2 regions of the Pseudomonas sp. ASL7 genome follow, and region 1 is predicted to be linked to the other one. Evidence: predicted binding sites of a transcription regulator. Region 1 holds the regulator's gene; the other holds the start of a gene.

What was found. Region 1 encodes FliA, which starts transcription of late flagellar genes. Its sites were predicted from a motif close to CTAAAGTTTNNNNNNNNNNNGCCGNTAA; they were not measured.
Region 2: the regulator FliA is predicted to act here: its motif matches at 3,990-4,017, upstream of AC1MDT_RS17040 (chemotaxis protein CheW).

The regions. Positions count from the first base shown of each region.
Region 1 covers NZ_CM155279.1:161,328-175,183, forward strand. Annotated here, with positions in the region: gene flhA (flagellar biosynthesis protein FlhA) at 1-1,821, shown strand, start outside; gene flhF (flagellar biosynthesis GTPase FlhF) at 1,833-3,161, shown strand; gene fleN (flagellar synthesis regulator FleN) at 3,278-4,108, shown strand; gene fliA (RNA polymerase sigma factor FliA) at 4,105-4,845, shown strand; gene AC1MDT_RS00770 (chemotaxis response regulator CheY) at 5,013-5,384, shown strand; gene AC1MDT_RS00775 (protein phosphatase CheZ) at 5,407-6,195, shown strand; gene AC1MDT_RS00780 (chemotaxis protein CheA) at 6,243-8,501, shown strand; gene AC1MDT_RS00785 (protein-glutamate methylesterase/protein-glutamine glutaminase) at 8,551-9,690, shown strand; gene AC1MDT_RS00790 (flagellar motor protein) at 9,690-10,430, shown strand; gene motD (flagellar motor protein MotD) at 10,446-11,339, shown strand; gene AC1MDT_RS00800 (ParA family protein) at 11,383-12,171, shown strand; gene AC1MDT_RS00805 (CheW domain-containing protein) at 12,173-13,063, shown strand; gene AC1MDT_RS00810 (chemotaxis protein CheW) at 13,137-13,622, shown strand; gene AC1MDT_RS00815 (DUF2802 domain-containing protein) at 13,623-13,856, shown strand, end outside.
Region 2 covers NZ_CM155279.1:3,695,428-3,701,130, forward strand. Annotated here, with positions in the region: gene AC1MDT_RS17010 (flagellar protein MotY) at 1-50, opposite strand, end outside; gene pyrC (dihydroorotase) at 210-1,256, shown strand; gene rnt (ribonuclease T) at 1,253-1,930, shown strand; gene AC1MDT_RS17025 (peroxiredoxin) at 2,112-2,714, opposite strand; gene AC1MDT_RS17030 (bacterioferritin-associated ferredoxin) at 3,006-3,224, shown strand; gene bfr (bacterioferritin) at 3,423-3,896, shown strand; gene AC1MDT_RS17040 (chemotaxis protein CheW) at 4,082-4,984, shown strand; gene AC1MDT_RS17045 (GNAT family N-acetyltransferase) at 5,012-5,470, shown strand; gene AC1MDT_RS17050 (type 1 fimbrial protein) at 5,652-5,703, opposite strand, start outside.

The sequences.
Region 1 (13,856 bases):
CATGCCGCAGCCGGCAAGGTGATCCAGGCCTTCGGCGAGGTGGTGATCGGCGGTAACTACGTGGTCGGTATCGTGGTCTTCGCGATTTTGATGATCATCAACTTCGTCGTGGTGACCAAGGGTGCCGGGCGGATTTCCGAGGTGAGCGCACGCTTCACCCTCGATGCGATGCCCGGCAAACAAATGGCGATCGACGCCGACCTGAACGCCGGTTTGATCGATCAGAACCAGGCCAAATTGCGCCGGATGGAAGTGGCTCAGGAAGCCGAGTTCTACGGTTCCATGGACGGTGCCAGCAAATTCGTGCGCGGTGACGCCATTGCCGGCCTGCTGATTCTGTTCATTAACCTGATCGGCGGCATGGCGGTGGGTATCTTCCAGCACGGCATGGGCTTCGCCGACGCCGGCAAGGTTTACGCGCTGCTGACCATCGGTGACGGTTTGGTGGCGCAATTGCCATCACTGCTTTTATCCACAGCTGCAGCGATCATGGTGACGCGTGCTTCCGGTTCGGAAGACATGGGCAAGCAAATCAATCGCCAGATGTTCGCCTCGCCCAAAGCGTTGGCGGTGGCTGCTGGCTTGATGGCGGTCATGGGCCTGGTGCCCGGCATGCCGCACTTCTCCTTCCTCAGCATGGCAGCCCTGGCGGCAGGCGGTGCGTACCTGTTCTGGAAGAAGCACAACATCGTCAAGGTTCAAGCCCTGCAAGAGGTCAAGCGTCAGCAGGAACTGTTGCCTTCGCCGGCCCGCGCTCAGGAAACCAAGGAGCTTGGCTGGGACGACGTCACCCCGATCGACATGATTGGCCTGGAAGTCGGCTATCGCCTGATTCCTCTGGTGGACCGCAACCAGGGTGGCCAGTTGCTGGCGCGGATCAAAGGCGTGCGCAAGAAGCTTTCCCAGGATCTGGGCTTCCTGATGCCGACCGTGCACATCCGTGACAACCTCGACCTGGCGCCGAGTGCTTATCGGCTGACGCTGATGGGGGTGATCCTGGCCGAAGCGGAGATTTACCCGGATCGCGAACTGGCGATCAACCCTGGGCAAGTCTACGGTTCGCTCAATGGCATCACCGCCAAAGATCCGGCTTTCGGCCTGGAGGCGGTCTGGATCGAGGTCAGTCAGCGTTCCCAGGCGCAATCACTCGGTTATACGGTGGTCGATGCCAGTACGGTGGTGGCCACGCACTTGAACCAGATTCTGTACAAGCACTCCAGCGAGCTGATCGGTCACGAAGAAGTGCAGCAACTGATGCAGTTGCTGGCGAAAAGCTCGCCGAAACTGGCGGAAGAGCTGGTGCCGGGCGTGGTTTCGCTGTCGCAATTGCTCAAGGTGTTGCAAGCGCTGTTGGCGGAGCAAGTGCCGGTACGCGACATTCGCAGCATTGCCGAAGCAATCGCGAACAATGCCGCCAAGAGTCAAGATACTGCCGCATTGGTGGCCGCGGTGCGCGTTGGCGTCTCGCGCGCTATCGTCCAAAGCATTGTAGGGACTGAGTCCGAGCTGCCAGTTATCACCTTGGAGCCAAGGTTGGAACAGATATTGCTCAATAGTCTTCAGAAGGCAGGACAAGGCTCGGAAGAAGGCGTTCTGTTGGAACCAAGCATGGCAGAGAAGCTGCAACGCTCGTTGATCGATGCGGCACAGCGTCAGGAAATGCAAGGTCAACCGGTGATTCTGCTGGTAGCCGGTCCGGTTCGCGCCATGCTTTCGCGATTCGGCCGACTGGCAGTCCCGGGTTTGCATGTGTTGGCTTACCAGGAAATTCCTGACAACAAGCAAGTGACCATCGTTGCGACAGTAGGGCCCAACGGCTGAGGTAGTGGTTTATGCAAGTTAAGCGTTTTTTCGCCGCCGATATGCGTCAGGCCATGAAACTGGTTCGTGATGAGCTGGGCGCTGACGCCGCTATCATTGGCAATCGCCGGATCGCCGGTGGTGTCGAGTTGACGGCTGCCCTGGATTACAAGTTGTCGGCGCTGGCACCGCGTGTTCCGAACATGGAACTCGAAGACGAGCTGCGCAAGACCCAATCGCGGATCGTGACCGCCCAGGCCGAACTGAGCCTGCGAGGCGACGGCGAGAGCGACAATAGCACCAACCGCCAGTTGTTCGCCGGCCTGCCGCTGACCGCTGCCGAGCCATTGATCGAACCGACATACACCCAACCCCGTCGTCCTGCGCCGGCCCCTGCACCGGCCTCATCCGGTGTGGATCCTCGGGCGTTCGACTCGATGCGTTTCGAGCTCAATAGCCTGCGCGAGTTGATGGAAGTACAGCTTGGCTCCTTGGCGTGGAATCAGCTGCAAGGCAGCCGTCCGGCCCAGGCTAACCTCTGGCGTCGCCTGCAACGCATCGGCCTGTCCGGCCCGTTGTCGCGCGATTTGCTGGCGATGATTACCGACATTGAAGAGCCCCGCCAGGCCTGGCGCATGTTGCTGGCGTACCTGGCGCGAATGATCCTCACACCGGAGATCGAGCCTCTGGAAGAGGGCGGTGTGATTGCCATGGTCGGTCCTGCCGGTATGGGCAAGACCACCACCCTGGCCAAACTGGCCGCCCGCTACGTGCTCAAGTACGGCGCGCAAAACATCGCACTGGTGAGCATGGACAGCTACCGTATCGGTGCTCAGGAACAGCTCAAGACCCTCGGCCGGATCCTCAATGTGTCGGTGACACACGTCGACCCGGGCCAGTCGCTGGTTCAGGCGCTGGATCCATTGCTGCGCAAGCGCGTGGTGCTGATCGATACCGCCGGCCTTCAGGCCAGCGACCCGGCACTGCGCATGCAGCTCGAAAGCCTCGCGGGTCGTGGCATCAAATCGAAAAATTACCTGGTTCTGGCAACCACCAGCCAGAAACAGGTTCTAACGGCCGCTTATCACAGTTACAAGCGCTGCGGGCTGGCCGGGTGCATCCTGACTAAACTGGATGAAACGGCAAGTCTGGGCGAGGTGTTGAGCCTGGCCATCAGTCATGAATTGCCGGTGGCGTACCTGACCGATGGCCCACGGATCCCGGATGATTTGCATCTGCCGCGCCGTCATCAGTTGGTCAGTCGCGCCGTGAGTGTGCAAATGCAGGAAGAACCCAGCGAAGAAGCCATGGCTGACATGTTCGCTGATATTTACCACAGCCCGACCAAACAGGTCGGCTGAGGTAGTAATGAACAGTTTTTATACCTACATCGATGGTCTGCCATGCATTGTTCCATCTGTGAACGCGCAGCCAGTAATGTGGCCTCCGTCTATGCAAGACAAGGTAAAGAAATAACATGGGCAGCATGCATCCCGTACAGGTGATCGCGGTGACCGGCGGCAAAGGTGGCGTCGGCAAGACTAACGTGTCAGTGAATTTGTCACTGGCCCTGGCTGAACTCGGCCGTCGCGTCATGCTGTTGGACGCCGACCTGGGTTTGGCGAACGTCGACGTCCTGCTGGGACTGACACCCAAACGCACCCTGGCCGACGTGATCGAAGGCCGATGTGAGCTGCGCGACGTTCTGTTGCAGGGCCCTGGCGGCATCCGCATCGTCCCGGCTGCGTCCGGCACCCAGAGCATGGTTCATCTGAGCCCGGCTCAACACGCCGGCCTGATCCAGGCGTTCAGCGATATCGGCGACAACCTCGACGTATTGGTGATCGACACGGCCGCGGGCATTGGTGATTCGGTGGTCAGTTTCGTCCGCGCCGCGCAGGAAGTCCTGCTGGTGGTGTGCGATGAACCGACTTCGATCACGGACGCCTATGCACTGATCAAACTGCTTAACCGCGATTACGGCATGAACCGCTTCCGCGTCCTGGCCAACATGGCCCAGAGCCCGCAGGAAGGTCGCAATCTGTTCGCCAAGTTGACCAAGGTCACGGATCGCTTCCTCGACGTCGCCTTACAATACGTCGGTGCAGTGCCATACGACGAAAGCGTGCGCAAGGCCGTACAGAAGCAACGTGCCGTCTATGAGGCGTTCCCGCGTTCCAAGTGCTCTCTGGCGTTCAAGGCCATTGCGCAGAAGGTTGATACGTGGCCGCTGCCTGCCAATCCCCGCGGGCATCTGGAGTTTTTTGTCGAGCGCCTCGTGCAACAAACGGCAGGACCGGTTCTATGACAGCCAGCGGTTACAACTTCTACAAGAAGTCGGCACGTGACGCGCAGTACGAGCTGATCGAGCGTTACGCGCCACTGGTTAAACGCATTGCTTACCACTTGCTGGCCCGTCTGCCGGCCAGTGTCCAGGTCGAAGACCTGATCCAGGCCGGGATGATCGGTCTGCTGGAAGTATCGAACAAATACGACCCCAGCAAAGGCGCGAGTTTCGAGACGTACGCGGGCATTCGAATCCGCGGCGCAATGCTCGATGAAGTCCGCAAGGGGGATTGGGCGCCACGTTCGGTCCACCGCAATACCCGGATGGTCAGCGACGCAATTCGCTCGATTGAAGCTAAAACCGGTCGTGACGCTAAAGATCACGAAGTTGCGGCCGAACTCCAATTGAGTCTCGACGATTATTACGGGATTTTGAACGACACCCTGGGTAGCCGCTTATTCAGTTTCGACGATCTGTTGCAGGACGGCGAACACGAAGGGCTGCACGAGGATGGCGCAAGTGCTCATCTCGAGCCGTCACGCGATCTGGAAGATGAACGCTTCCAGGCGGCGCTGGCGGACGCGATTGCCAATTTGCCGGAGCGTGAGCGACTGGTGTTGGCGCTGTACTACGACGAAGAGCTGAATCTGAAGGAAATCGGTGAGGTCCTGGGGGTCAGTGAATCGCGGGTCAGCCAGTTACATAGCCAGTGCGCGGCCCGTTTACGGGGGCGTTTGGGGGAGTGGCGAGCGCGCTGAAGGCAGTGTGGGGACACTGCGAACGTGGCTGGTGTGGTGTTGAACTGCGCCGGTCTCGATCTGTTGTGCTCCAGACAGTCATTGAGTGCTTTGCCAGATTGATTGAAATGGCGCGTCCAGGTGCTGGGCGCGTTTAAGACTGCTTGGAGGTCGAATTGGACAAGAACATGAAAATCCTCATCGTTGATGACTTCTCAACGATGCGGCGGATCATTAAAAACCTGTTGCGTGACCTTGGGTTCACCAACACGGTCGAGGCCGACGATGGCACCACTGCCATTCCGGTTCTTAACAGCGGGAGCATCGACTTTCTGGTAACGGACTGGAACATGCCTGGCATGACCGGTATCGATCTGCTGCGCCACGTGCGCGCCGATGAAAAGCTCAAGCACCTGCCGGTGCTGATGGTTACCGCTGAAGCCAAGCGCGAGCAGATCATCGAAGCGGCCCAGGCCGGCGTTAACGGCTATGTGGTCAAACCCTTCACGGCCCAGGCGTTGAAAGAAAAAATCGAGAAGATTTTCGAACGCATCGGTTGATGGACTGCGCCACGGGGGAGCTATGGAGCATAAAGAATCTTCACTGGGCGATTTTGAATCGACCCTGAAAAAACACGCGGTCGAATTGGTCGAGAGCCTTGAAAAAGGCAAATTCGGCGACGCTGTGCAATTGATCCATGAGCTCAATCAGACCCGTGACCGCGGCCTGTATCAGGAAGTGGGCAAGCTCACCCGGGAGCTGCATAGCGCGATCGTCAATTTCCAGATTGACCCGACCATGCCGCAAGCCGAGGAAGTCTCGCAGATCACTGATGCCACGGAGCGTCTGGGCTACGTGGTCAAGCTGACCGAGGCGGCGGCCAACCGCACCATGGATCTGGTGGAAAACGCCACGCCGCTGGTCAACAGCCTGAGCGAAGAAGCCCAGGCCTTGAGCACGGACTGGGGGCGGTTCATGCGTCGCGAAGTCGGTGCGCAAGAGTTCCGCGAACTGGCCCGGCGCGTCGACGGTTTCCTGACGCGCAGCCGTGAAGACAATCGCGTCGTGTCGAGCAATCTCAACGACATTTTGCTCGCGCAGGATTACCAGGACCTCACCGGCCAGGTGATCAAGCGTGTGACCCAATTGGTCACCGAAGTTGAAAGCAACCTGCTCAAGCTCGTGCTTATGGCCAGTCAGGTAGATCGCTTTGCGGGCATCGAACATGACCGTGAAGCGATACTTGCAGAAAAAGATCCACAAAAACATCTCTCTCAGGGTGAAGGTCCGCAGATTCATGCCGATAAAAGAGAAGACGTTGTGTCCGGTCAGGACGATGTGGACGATTTGCTATCCAGCCTAGGGTTTTAGAACTTTAGGTATTTTAGGTTTTTAGACCTGTTAGGAGCACACCCTTAATGAGCTTCGGCGCCGATGAAGAGATCCTTCAGGATTTTCTGGTTGAGGCCGGCGAGATTCTAGAGCAACTGTCCGAACAGCTGGTCGAGCTTGAAAGTCGACCTGATGATGCGGACTTGCTCAATGCAATTTTTCGCGGTTTTCACACTGTAAAAGGGGGCGCCGGCTTCCTCCAGCTCAACGAGCTGGTGGAGTGCTGTCACATCGCCGAGAACGTGTTCGACATCCTGCGCAAGGGTGAGCGTCGCGTCGACTCGGAACTGATGGACGTGGTTCTCGAAGCGCTGGACGCGGTGAACAGCATGTTTACCGAAGTCCGCGAACGCAGCCCGATCACGGCTGCAACGCCTGAATTGCTCGCAGCGCTTGCCCGTCTGGCCGAGCCGCAAACCGCTGATGAGTCGGCGCCGGTTGCCGAAGTCTTCGAAGCGCCTGTCGCTGAAAGCGAGTCGGGCGACATCACCGATAACGAATTCGAACAACTGCTGGACTCGCTGAATGCCGTCAAGGCACAAGCCGAGGCCCCCGTGGTGGCTGCGCAGCCTGCTTCGCTGCCTGCCGGCAATGCAGCCGCCAGCGACGAAATTACCGATGCCGAGTTCGAGTCGTTGCTCGATCAACTGCACGGCAAAGGCCAGTTCGCCGTCGATGCGATAGCCGCACCCACCGCACCCGCGGCTGCCCCGAAAGCGGCAGGCGACAGCTCCGACATTACCGACGACGAATTCGAGGCACTGCTCGATCAGTTGCACGGCAAGGGCAACTTTGCGGTCGACGCGCTGGAGTCGGCCATTGCCGCGGTGCCGACCCCGGCCGCGCCCGCCGCAGCGGCGGCGGGCAGCGATCTGATCTCCGATCACGAATTCGAATCGCTGCTCGACGAATTGCATGGCAAAGGCAAGTTCACTGAAGTCGGTAGCGCTTCGGCGACTGCCTCTGCTGTTGCTTCAGTGCCGGCTTCTGTTGCCAAGGCTGCACCGAAACCGGTGGCCAAGGCGCCCGAGCCTCAAGCCGAAACAGCGAAGCCTGCTGCAGCGGCTCCGGCCCGTGCACCGTCCGCGCCGCCCGCCGAAAAGCCGGCCAGCGAAGCCGAGACCACGGTTCGGGTCGATACGGCGCGTCTCGACGAAATCATGAACATGGTCGGCGAGTTGGTACTGGTGCGTAACCGTCTGGTTCGTCTGGGCGCCAACAGCGCTGATGAGGCCATGTCCAAGGCCGTGTCGAACCTCGACGTGGTCACGGCTGACCTGCAAACCGCGGTCATGAAGACCCGGATGCAACCGATCAAGAAGGTTTTCGGGCGCTTCCCGCGCCTGGTTCGCGACCTGGCTCGCCAGCTCAAGAAAGAAATCAACCTGGAATTGGTCGGCGAAGAAACCGATCTCGACAAAAACCTTGTCGAGGCGCTGGCCGATCCGCTGGTCCACTTGGTGCGCAACGCGGTCGACCACGGCATCGAGTCGCCGGAAGAGCGCGAAGCCTCGGGCAAGTCCCGCGGCGGCAAGGTGATCCTTGCGGCGGAGCAGGAAGGCGACCACATCCTGTTGTCGATCTCCGATGACGGCAAAGGCATGGACCCGAACGTCTTGCGATCCATCGCAGTAAAACGCGGTGTGATGGACAAGGACGCGGCCGATCGCCTGAGCGATACCGAGTGCTACAACCTGATTTTCGCGCCAGGGTTCTCGACCAAGACCGAGATCTCCGACGTGTCGGGCCGTGGCGTCGGCATGGACGTGGTGAAAACCAAGATTTCCCAGCTCAACGGTTCGATCAATATCTTCTCGGCCAAGGGGCAGGGCTCGAAGATCGTCATCAAGGTCCCGTTGACCCTGGCGATCATGCCGACGCTGATGGTCATGCTCGGCAATCAGGCGTTTGCGTTCCCGCTGGTAAACGTCAACGAGATTTTCCACCTCGACCTGTCGCGCACCAACGTGGTGGACGGTCAGGAAGTGGTGATCGTGCGGGACAAGGCGCTGCCTCTGTTTTACCTCAAGCGCTGGCTGGTCAGCTCCGCCGCTCACGAAGAGCAGCGCGAAGGCCATGTGGTGATCCTTTCGGTGGGCACCCAGCGAATCGGCTTCGTCGTCGATCAGTTGGTGGGCCAGGAAGAAGTGGTCATCAAGCCATTGGGCAAAATGCTCCAGGGAACTCCGGGCATGTCCGGCGCCACCATTACCGGTGACGGCCGCATTGCACTGATTCTCGATGTTCCGAGCATGCTCAAGCGTTACGCCGCACGGCGTATTTGATTCTGGCGGGGCGGGGCGACTGTGCCTCGCTCCGTCTAACGGAGTGTTTATGGCAGTCAAGGTCCTGGTGGTGGACGATTCGGGGTTTTTCCGCCGCCGCGTCTCGGAAATTCTTTCAGCGGATCCGAATATCCAGGTCGTCGGCACGGCGACCAACGGAAAAGAGGCGATCGATCAGGCACTGGCGCTCAAGCCCGATGTGATCACCATGGACTACGAGATGCCGATGATGGATGGCATCACGGCAGTGCGGCACATCATGCAGCGCTGCCCGACACCCGTATTGATGTTTTCCTCGCTGACGCACGAAGGCGCCCGGGTCACCCTGGACGCACTGGACGCTGGCGCGGTGGATTTCCTGCCGAAAAATTTCGAAGACATCTCGCGCAATCCCGAGAAGGTCAAGCAACTGCTGTGCGAGAAGATTCTCAGCATCTCGCGCAGTAACCGTCGTGCCAGCACTTACAGCGCTCCGGCTCCCGTCGTTACGCCGCCCCCGACCCCGACGCTTTCGAGCGTCAGCAGTTATGGCAGCAGCGTGCCGGCGCGTCCGGCACCGGCACCGATCCCTGTGCGTACGCACGCGCCTGGATCAGCCGGTCCGTTGTCGCCCGCGCCGAAACGCAAAGCCTACAAATTAGTTGCCATTGGCACCTCCACTGGCGGCCCGGTGGCGCTGCAGCGGGTGCTGACCCAATTGCCGGCCAATTTCCCGGCGCCGATCGTATTGGTCCAGCACATGCCGGCTGCCTTCACCAAGGCGTTCGCCGAGCGTCTGGACAAGCTGTGCCGTATCAGTGTCAAGGAAGCCGAGGATGGTGACATCCTGCGTCCGGGCCTGGCGTTGCTGGCACCGGGTGGCAAGCAAATGATGATCGACGGCCGTGGTGCGGTGAAAATCCTCCCTGGCGACGAGCGTCTGAATTACAAACCGTGCGTGGACATTACCTTCGGTTCCGCGGCCAAGTCCTACGGTGACAAAGTTCTGGCGGTCGTGCTGACCGGCATGGGCGCCGACGGTCGCGAAGGCGCGCGTCTGCTCAAGCAGGGCGGCAGTTCGATCTGGGCTCAGGACGAAGCCAGTTGCGTGATCTACGGCATGCCGATGGCCATCGTCAAAGCTGAACTCGCCGATGCCGTGTACAGCCTCGACGACATTGGCAAGCACCTGGTCGAGGCGTGTGTCTGATGGATGTTCTAAGCCTTATCGGGATCATCATGGCGTTCGTCGCCATTATTGGCGGCAACTACCTTGAGGGAGGGCACCTCGGCGCGCTGGCCAACGGCCCGGCGGCGTTGATCGTGCTCGGCGGGACCATCGGTGCAGCGCTGCTGCAATCACCGATGAGCGCTTTCAAGCGCGCCATGCAGATACTGGCCTGGATCCTGTTTCCGCCTCGCGTGGATCTGGCCGGTGGTATCGATCGTGTCGTGAACTGGAGTCTGACGGCGCGCAAGGAAGGTTTGCTCGGTCTGGAAGGGATGGCCGATACCGAGCCCGACAGCTACTCGCGCAAAGGCTTGCAACTGCTGGTGGACGGGGCGGAGCCGGAAGCGATTCGCAGCATCCTGGAAGTGGATTTCTACACTCAGGAAAGCCGCGACATCGAAGCGGCCAAAGTCTTCGAAAGCATGGGTGGCTACGCGCCGACCATCGGCATCATCGGTGCGGTGATGGGCCTGATCCATGTCATGGGCAACCTGGGTGATCCATCGCAACTGGGCAACGGCATCGCCGTCGCCTTCGTCGCCACCATCTACGGCGTGGCCAGTGCCAACCTGGTGCTGCTGCCGATTGCCGCCAAACTCAAGTCCATAGCGTTGCGCCAGTCGCGTTATCGCGAAATGTTGCTTGAAGGCATCCTGTCGATCGCCGAAGGTGAAAACCCTCGCTCTATTGAGTTGAAGCTTCAGGGCTTCATGGATTGATGGGGGTAATGGATTATGGCTCGTCGTCGTCAGCCTGAAGAACACGTCAACCACGAGCGCTGGCTGGTGTCCTATGCCGACTTCATCACCTTGCTGTTCGCTTTTTTCGTGGTGATGTACTCGATCTCTTCGATCAACGAAGGCAAGTACAAAGTCATCTCGGAAGCATTGATCGGGGTCTTTACCGACTCCGACCATGCGCTCAAGCCGATCCCGATTGGTGACGAGCGGCCGAAGACCGTGACCCCGGCCAAGCCGTTGGTCAAGGACAGCGAGCAGATCGATGCCGGCATCGCCCAGGCTGCCAACGACCCGCTCAAGAGCATCGCCGATGACATCAGCGCGGCGTTCGGCGACTTGATCAGCTCCAACCAGATGACCGTTCGCGGCAACGAACTGTGGGTCGAGATCGAACTCAATTCCAGCCTGTTGTTCGGCAGCGGTGACGCCATGCCCAGCGACATCGCGTTCAACATCATCGACAAGGTCGCCGGGATTCTGAAGCCGTTCGACAACCCGATTCACGTCGAAGGTTTCACCGACGACCAACCGATCCGGACCTCGCAATACCCGACCAACTGGGAGTTGTCGTCGGCCCGTTCGGCCAGCATCGTGCGCATGCTGGCGATGCAGGGGGTGAACCCGGGTCGCCTGGCGTCGGTGGGTTACGGTGAATTCCAGCCAGTGGCCAACAACGCCACCGCCGAAGGCCGGGCGCGTAACCGTCGCGTCGTGCTGGTGGTATCACGAAATCTCGATGTCCGTCGCAGCCTCACCGGTACCGGAACCGCGAATGCGAAACCGGATGCCGCATTGAAGCGTGCTGGCACACAAACTGCACCGACCCCGGTCAAGTCGCCGGGACGAGAGAGCGCCGTCAATTCTCCGTCACCCGCATTAACACGCTGAGCTATTTCTCGGTCGGCCATTTCGACCGGGAGGAACTATCTGAATGAGAGTCTGGGCAGTCGCCAATCAAAAGGGTGGTGTCGGTAAAACCACTTCCTCTATCGCTTTAGCCGGTTTACTGGCCGAGGCGGGCAAGCGTGTGGTCATGGTCGATCTCGACCCCCACGGCTCCATGACCAGCTACTTCGGCTACGACCCCGACAGCCTGGAACACAGCAGCTACGACCTGTTTCTGCACAAGGGCAGCGTGCCGCAAGGCTTGCCCGGTCAGTTGTTGTTGCCCACCAGTCACGAGAGTATTTCGTTGTTGCCGTCGAGCACCGCGCTGGCGACCCTTGAACGCCAGTCGCCAGGCCAAAGCGGTTTGGGCCTGGTGATTGCCAAGAGCCTGGCGCAGTTGTGGCAGGACTTCGATTACGCCGTTATCGACAGCCCGCCATTGCTCGGCGTGCTGATGGTCAATGCCTTGGCGGCGAGCCAGCAGTTGGTGATCCCGGTGCAGACCGAACACCTGGCTGTCAAAGGCCTGGAACGGATGGTCAATACGCTGGCGATGATCAATCGCTCACGCAAACAGGCGCTGCCCTTCAGTATCGTGCCGACCCTGTTCGACCGCCGCACGCAAGCGTCCCTGGGGACGCTGCGCGTCTTGCGTGACATGTACCCGGAAGAAATCTGGCAGGGCTACATCCCGGTCGATACCCGCTTGCGTGACGCCAGCCGGGCCGGGCTGACGCCTTCGCAATTCGACGGCAAGAGCCGTGGTGTTCTCGCTTACCGCGCACTGCTCAAGCATTTGCTTGCTCAGCAGCTCGTTCCGCAGGTGGCTTGAGATGAATCGGCCGGTAAAAATCACCTCCCGTCCGCAACTGGCGCTCCAGTCTTATCTGGACAGCTTGCTGCAGGATGCGACCGAAGAATTGCCGGTTGAAGTTGAAGCGCTTGTAGAAGTGGTCGCGGTTGTTGAGGCTGTCGAGGTTGAAGCTGCACTGGACGAGTTCCAGGCGGCAGTGCTCGAAGAGCAGGCTCGCGATGCACATAAACCGGCCGTGGTGGCTGCCCCGGTTCCGGCACCGGTTGCAAAAGCCCCGGTTGCGCTGTTCGAAGCTCCAGCACCGATCCTTGCGCCGGTATCGACCATCGCTCCGTTGCTGCAAACCCTGGTGCCGCCAGTCGTCGACGTTCATCTGCCACCCAGCAATACGCCGCCACCGGTGGAAACCGACGGTCGCCCGGCATGGGCTGCCGAGCCGTTCGAATGCCTGTTGTTCGATGTGGCCGGTTTGACCCTTGCCGTGCCGTTGGTGTGCCTGGGCTCGATTTATTCCCTGGCCGGTCACGAACTGACACCGCTGTTCGGGCAGCCGGAGTGGTTCCTCGGGATCCTGCCGAGCCAGGCCGGCAACCTGAAGGTGCTGGATACCGCGCGTTGGGTCATGCCCGATCGCTATCGCGAAGATTTCCGTCAGGGCCTGCAATACGTTATTTCGGTTCAGGGCTACGAGTGGGGGCTGGCGGTGCATCAGGTCAGCCGCTCGTTGCGCCTGGACCCGAACGAAATCAAATGGCGCAGCCACCGTGGTCAACGGCCATGGTTGGCGGGCACGGTGATTGAACACATGTGTGCATTGCTCGACGTTTCCGAATTGGCCGAATTGATCGCCAGTGGCGGGGCGAAGCACATGGACTTGGGCGGCAGCAAGCCAACCCATAAACCGACATAAAAACACGCGGGGCAAGTTGATTGCCATCGCACAGAACACACACCGCTAGGGCGGTTTTTCGAGGGGTCAGGGTATGAATGATAAGGCGTCGTCTGCAAAGGGTTCCGAAGATCCGATCCTGCAATGGGTAACCTTCAAACTGGACAACGAAACCTACGGCATCAACGTGATGCGCGTTCAGGAAGTCCTGCGTTACACCGAAATCGCCCCGGTCCCGGGTGCTCCAAGCTACGTGCTGGGCATCATCAACCTGCGCGGTAACGTGGTTACCGTGATCGACACCCGTCAGCGCTTTGGCCTGATGAATGCCGAGATCAGCGACAACACCCGTATCGTTATCATCGAAGCCGACAAACAGGTTGTCGGGATCATGGTCGACAGCGTGGCCGAAGTGGTTTACCTGCGTCAGTCGGAAATCGAAACCGCGCCGAACGTGGGTAATGAAGAGTCCGCGAAGTTCATTCAAGGCGTGTGCAACAAGAACAATGAATTGCTGATCCTGGTCGAGCTGGACAAGATGATGAGCGAAGAAGAATGGTCGGACCTGGAGAACATCTGATTGATTCTTGAGGTGGCGGTCATTGTCCTGTTCCTGTTTTGGGCAGGCACGCTGGTGATGTTCCTGGCGTACATTCGCGGCCAACGGCAGATCGCTGCGCAACAGGCAAAGAGCGATGCGCTGCGTGATCAGCGCATCAAGGAGCTGGCCAGGCGCGTCGACAACTACCAGAGCGGCAATGTACGCATGGGTGAAGACCTGCACGAACTGCGTGCGGTGGTCGGGCCGTTGCCG
Region 2 (5,703 bases), 2.8 Mb from region 1:
GCAGGAAGGCTGGCAAACACACTGAGCAAGGCTAAATAACGCTGGCGCACGGGAGGCTCCACTGGCTTCTACAACAAAAAGACCGACACACACATGTTTACGGCATACCTGTTGGATATCGGAAGCTTGCTGCAAAACTTGATAGCGAGTGCCTGCAAGAGTCTTTTCCGGTAGCATTCCCCTGAGTTTGACCCGCCTGGAATCCCCTCATGTCCGACCGCCTGACCCTGCTGCGTCCCGACGACTGGCACATTCATCTTCGCGATGGTGCCGTGTTGACCAATACCGTTGCGGATGTCGCGCGTACCTTTGGTCGCGCCATCATCATGCCCAACCTGGTACCTCCGGTGCGTAACGCCGCTGAAGCCGACGGCTATCGCCAGCGGATTCTCGCTGCACGCCCGGCCGGCAGTCGCTTCGAACCGTTGATGGTGCTTTACCTGACCGACCGCACACAGCCCGAAGAAATTCGCGAGGCCAAGGCCAGCGGTTTCATTCACGCCGCCAAGCTCTACCCGGCCGGCGCGACCACCAACTCGGACTCCGGTGTCACCAGCATCGACAAGATATTCCCTGCACTTGAGGCCATGGCCGAAGTCGGGATGCCCTTGTTGGTTCACGGAGAGGTCACCCGCGGCGATGTCGACGTGTTCGACCGCGAAAAAATCTTCATCGACGAGCACATGCGTCGGGTGGTCGAGCGCTTCCCGACACTCAAAGTCGTGTTCGAACACATCACCACCGCGGATGCCGTACAGTTCGTCAACGAGGCTGCGGCCAACGTCGGCGCAACCATCACCGCGCATCACCTGCTGTACAACCGCAACCACATGCTGGTGGGCGGGATTCGGCCGCACTTCTATTGCCTGCCGATTCTCAAGCGCAATACGCATCAGGAAGCACTGCTCGACGCCGCCACCAGCGGTAGCGAGAAATTCTTCCTGGGCACCGACTCGGCCCCCCACGCCCAGCACGCCAAAGAAGCGGCTTGTGGTTGCGCCGGTTGCTACACCGCTTACGCGGCGATCGAGATGTATGCCGAGGCCTTCGAACAGCGCAACGCGCTGGACAAGCTCGAAGCCTTCGCCAGCCTGAATGGTCCGCGTTTCTACGGCCTGCCGGTGAACACCGATCGAATTACCCTGGTCCGCGAAGAGTGGACCGCCCCTACCAGCCTGCCATTTGGCGAGCTGACCGTAATCCCGCTGCGCGCCGGTGAAAAACTGCGCTGGCGCCTGCTGGAGGAACACGCGTGAGTGAAGATCATTTCGACGACGAACAGGACGGTCAAGGCGGCGGAGGTGGTTCGCGCCACCCGATGGCAGCTCGCTTCCGTGGATACCTGCCAGTCGTTGTCGATGTTGAAACCGGCGGTTTCAACTCTGCCACTGACGCCTTGCTGGAAATCGCTGCGACCACCATCGCCATGGACGAAAAAGGGTTTGTGTATCCCGATCACACCTACTTCTTCCGTGTAGAACCCTTTGAAGGCGCGAACATCGAAGCAGCCGCGCTGGAATTCACCGGTATCAAACTGGATCACCCACTGCGCATGGCGGTGAGCGAAGAAGCCGCACTGACCGATATTTTCCGTGGCATTCGCAAGGCGTTGAAATCGAACGGCTGCAAACGGGCGATTCTGGTCGGGCATAACAGCAGCTTCGATCTGGGTTTCCTCAACGCCGCCGTCGCGCGCCTGGACATGAAACGCAACCCGTTTCATCCATTCTCCAGCTTCGATACCGCGACATTGGCGGGGCTGGCTTACGGTCAAACCGTACTGGCCAAGGCCTGTCAGGCAGCCGATATCGACTTCGACGGTCGCGAGGCTCACTCGGCTCGCTACGACACAGAGAAGACGGCCGAGTTGTTCTGCGGCATCGTCAATCGCTGGAAACAAATGGGCGGCTGGGAAGACTTCAACGACTGATTTGTGTGTGTATGTAGGAGCGAGCTTGCTCGCGATGGACGTGAACGATAACGCGTGCTGTCTGGGGAAAAACATCGCCTTCAGATTCATCGCGAGCAAGCTCGCTCCTACAGGGATTGCAGTATCCCGCCCATAAAAAAACCGGCCTCAACGGCCGGTTTTTTTATGCCTGACGCTTGGCTTACAGCTTGCCAGCGTTCTCGGTCAGGTAAGCAGCAACACCTTCTGGCGAAGCAGTCATGCCCTTGTCGCCTTTTTTCCAGTTGGCAGGGCAAACTTCGCCGTGCGCTTCGTGGAATTGCAGAGCGTCGACCAGACGAATCAGCTCTTCCATGTTACGGCCCAGTGGCAGGTCGTTGACGATCTGCGAGCGAACGACACCTTTGTCGTCGATCAGGAACGCGCCACGGAAAGCCACGCCGTCTGCAGACTCAACGTCGTAGGCCTTGGCGATGTCGTGCTTCATGTCGGCAGCCATGACGTACTGAACCTGACCGATGCCACCGGCATTGATCGGGGTGTTGCGCCAGGCGTTGTGGGTGAAGTGAGAGTCGATCGAAACAGCGATCACTTCAACGTTGCGTGCCTTGAAGTCTTCCATGCGGTGGTCCAGAGCGATCAGCTCGGACGGGCAAACGAAAGTGAAGTCCAGTGGGTAGAAGAACACCAGGCCGTATTTGCCTTTGATGGCCGAGGACAGGGTGTAGCTGTCTACGATCTCGCCATTGCCGAGTACGGCCGGGACGGTGAAATCTGGGGCTTGTTTGCCTACGAGTACGCTCATTGGATATCTCCTGGTGTAAAGACGTGAAGAACCGGGCTCGCATCAGCCTGCCACCCTCAGGCGACAGCCCTGTGACACAAACCGGTTTTGCAAAGACCGGTCATCATACACTGCGTGTTTGACCTGTCCAAAAAAGCATCCGTTACAGGTCGACGCGGATCACCTGCAGGCAAACCGTTCGTCAGTCACACGCCTGTGTGCCGCAAAGGTCATGGAAACCACTTTGACAATCATTCTCGTTAACATTAAGATCCATCGCAATTGAGTCACAACCAGCGACGGTTTTCACTTATGTATGTTTGTCTCTGCACTGGCGTCACCGACGGTCAAATCCGCGATGCAATCTATGAAGGTTGCTGCAGCTATAAGGAAGTTCGTCAGGCCACCGGCGTTGCGAGTCAATGCGGCAAATGTGCCTGCCTCGCCAAGGACGTGGTCCGCGAGACCCTGACCAAATTGCAATCGGCCCAGGCGGCGATACCTTTTCCAGTTGAATTTACAGCCGCATAAATACCCCATTTTAAAGAACCGGACTCATGTCCGGTTTTTTTATGCCAGAAAATCAATTGCTTATGCGCTAGACGCGGAACATAAACACTCTTATTTCGATTAATTTTCATTTAAGTTTCAATAGCTTAGGTTTGACACTCCTAATTACGCGGCTCAAACTCTGCCTTATTGACAGCTAATACAGGGCAGGACCCCATCATGAAAGGCGACACTACAGTCATCCAGCATCTCAACAAGATCCTTGCCAATGAGCTGGTCGCGATCAATCAATATTTCCTGCATGCGCGCATGTACGAAGATTGGGGCCTGAATAAGCTGGGCAAACACGAGTACCACGAATCCATCGACGAGATGAAGCACGCGGACCGGCTGATCAAGCGCATCCTGTTCCTTGAAGGCCTGCCGAATGTCCAGGATCTGGGCAAGCTGCAGATCGGTGAACACACCCAGGAAATGCTTGAGTGCGACCTGCGCATCGAGCGCACCGGCCACGCTGATCTCAAGAAAGCCATCGTTCATTGCGAAAAAGTGGGTGACTTCGGTAGCCGCGAACTGCTGGAAGATATCCTGGAGTCCGAAGAAGAACACATCGACTGGCTGGAAACCCAACTGGGCCTGATCGATAAAGTCGGTCTGGAAAACTATCTGCAATCGCAGATGGGCGAAGAGTAAGTTAGCGCCAGCTAAACTCGAGATAATAAAAAGCCCCGCGCTCTTTTGAAGAGGCGGGGCTTTTTCAGTCCTGTGGACATCAGGGGAATATTCCTAAAGCCTGCCCCCAACAAGTCGATAACCTGGCATCGATAGCTGTTGGCGATCCCCTCATTCGCCCATCACCTTTTCCAGAGAAGGTTTTTATGTCTTCCAACAAAGCCCGCGCAGACTCACTTTCGCTTCTGCTGTTTACCTTGCGCAGCGGCAAGCTGATGGCGATCAACCTGCTGAAAGTCAGTGAAATCATCCCCTGCCCGCCGCTGACCAAGCTCCCCGAGTCGCACCCTCACGTCAAAGGCATCGCCACCCTGCGCGGCGCCTCGTTGTCAGTCATCGACCTGAGTCGTGCCATCGGCGAACGCCCTCTGGAAGATCCTAACGGTGGCTGCCTGATCGTCACGGACATCAGCCGCTCCAAACAGGGCTTGCACGTTCAAGCGGTGAGCAAGATCGTCCATTGCCTGACCACCGACATCCGCCCGCCACCCTTTGGCTCTGGCGGCGTGCGTTCGTATATCACCGGCGTGACCTCCGTCGACGGCACGTTGGTGCAAGTGCTGGACATCGAAAAAGTGATCCACGGCATCGCCCCGGTACAGATCGAAATGGCCCCGACCGAACTCAGCATGGAAGACGCCGAGGTGTTGGGTCACGCACGGATTCTGGTGGTCGATGACAGCCAGACAGCGCTGCAACAATCGGTACACACCTTGCGCAACCTCGGGCTGCAATGTCACACCGCCCGTAGCGCCAAGGAAGCCATCGATTGCTTGCTGGACCTCCAAGGCACAGCGCAGCAGATCAACCTGATTGTTTCGGACATCGAAATGTCCGAAATGGACGGCTATGCCTTCACCCGTACCCTGCGTGAAACCCCTGACTTCGCGCACCTCTATGTGTTGCTCCACACCTCGCTGGATAGCGCGATGAACAGCGAAAAGGCCCGTCTTGCCGGTGCGAACGGGGTACTGACCAAGTTCTCCTCCCCAGAACTGACCAAGTGCCTGATCGAAGCGGCCAAGGCAGTCGCCGCACAAGGTCATTGAGTGTTGGTCGAAAAATTCTGCTTTCTGATGCGGCGCAGCCTCACTGAAGCTGTGCCCGCGATCACCTGGCCCCAGGGAATCGTCCTGACCCAATACCGTCCCGACCTGGCAGAAGACGTTCATCGCTTGATGGAACTGGGTTATCTGCAAGGAGGGGGTCGCGTACCGGCTCTGGACGTGTGGCAACAGCGTTTTGAAACTGATCCCGAATACGATCCAACGCTGTGTTTCATCGCGCTGGATGCCCAAGGCATCGTTGGCGTGTGCCAGTGCTGGACGAGCGCCTACATCAAGAGTCTGGTGGTGCATCCGCGGGCTCAGGGACGAGGTTTGGGGCGAGCGTTGCTGCTGAATGCATTCAATGTGTTTCAGCAGCGGCGCGAAGGATTTGTAGATTTGAAAGTGCTGGAAGACAACCTTCGGGCGCAGCGGCTGTACGAAAGCGCCGGCATGCGGGTAGTCCGCCGGGAACCGGTCCCCACCTGACACACTGAACAATGCGTTTATTTCGTTACGGGCGGCCTGATCCAGGCGATGAGTTGTCTTTGATGGCCTCATCGCGAGCAGGCTCGCTCCCACCTCTGATCTCCATAGCACACAGACTCGTGTTCGGCGCAGATTCTACTGTAGGAGTGAGCCTGCTCCCGATGGCGGCAGCGGCACGGCCTTACAAGTAGGTGATGGTGACCCTACCTTTTTCAGGTGTCGAAACGACACTG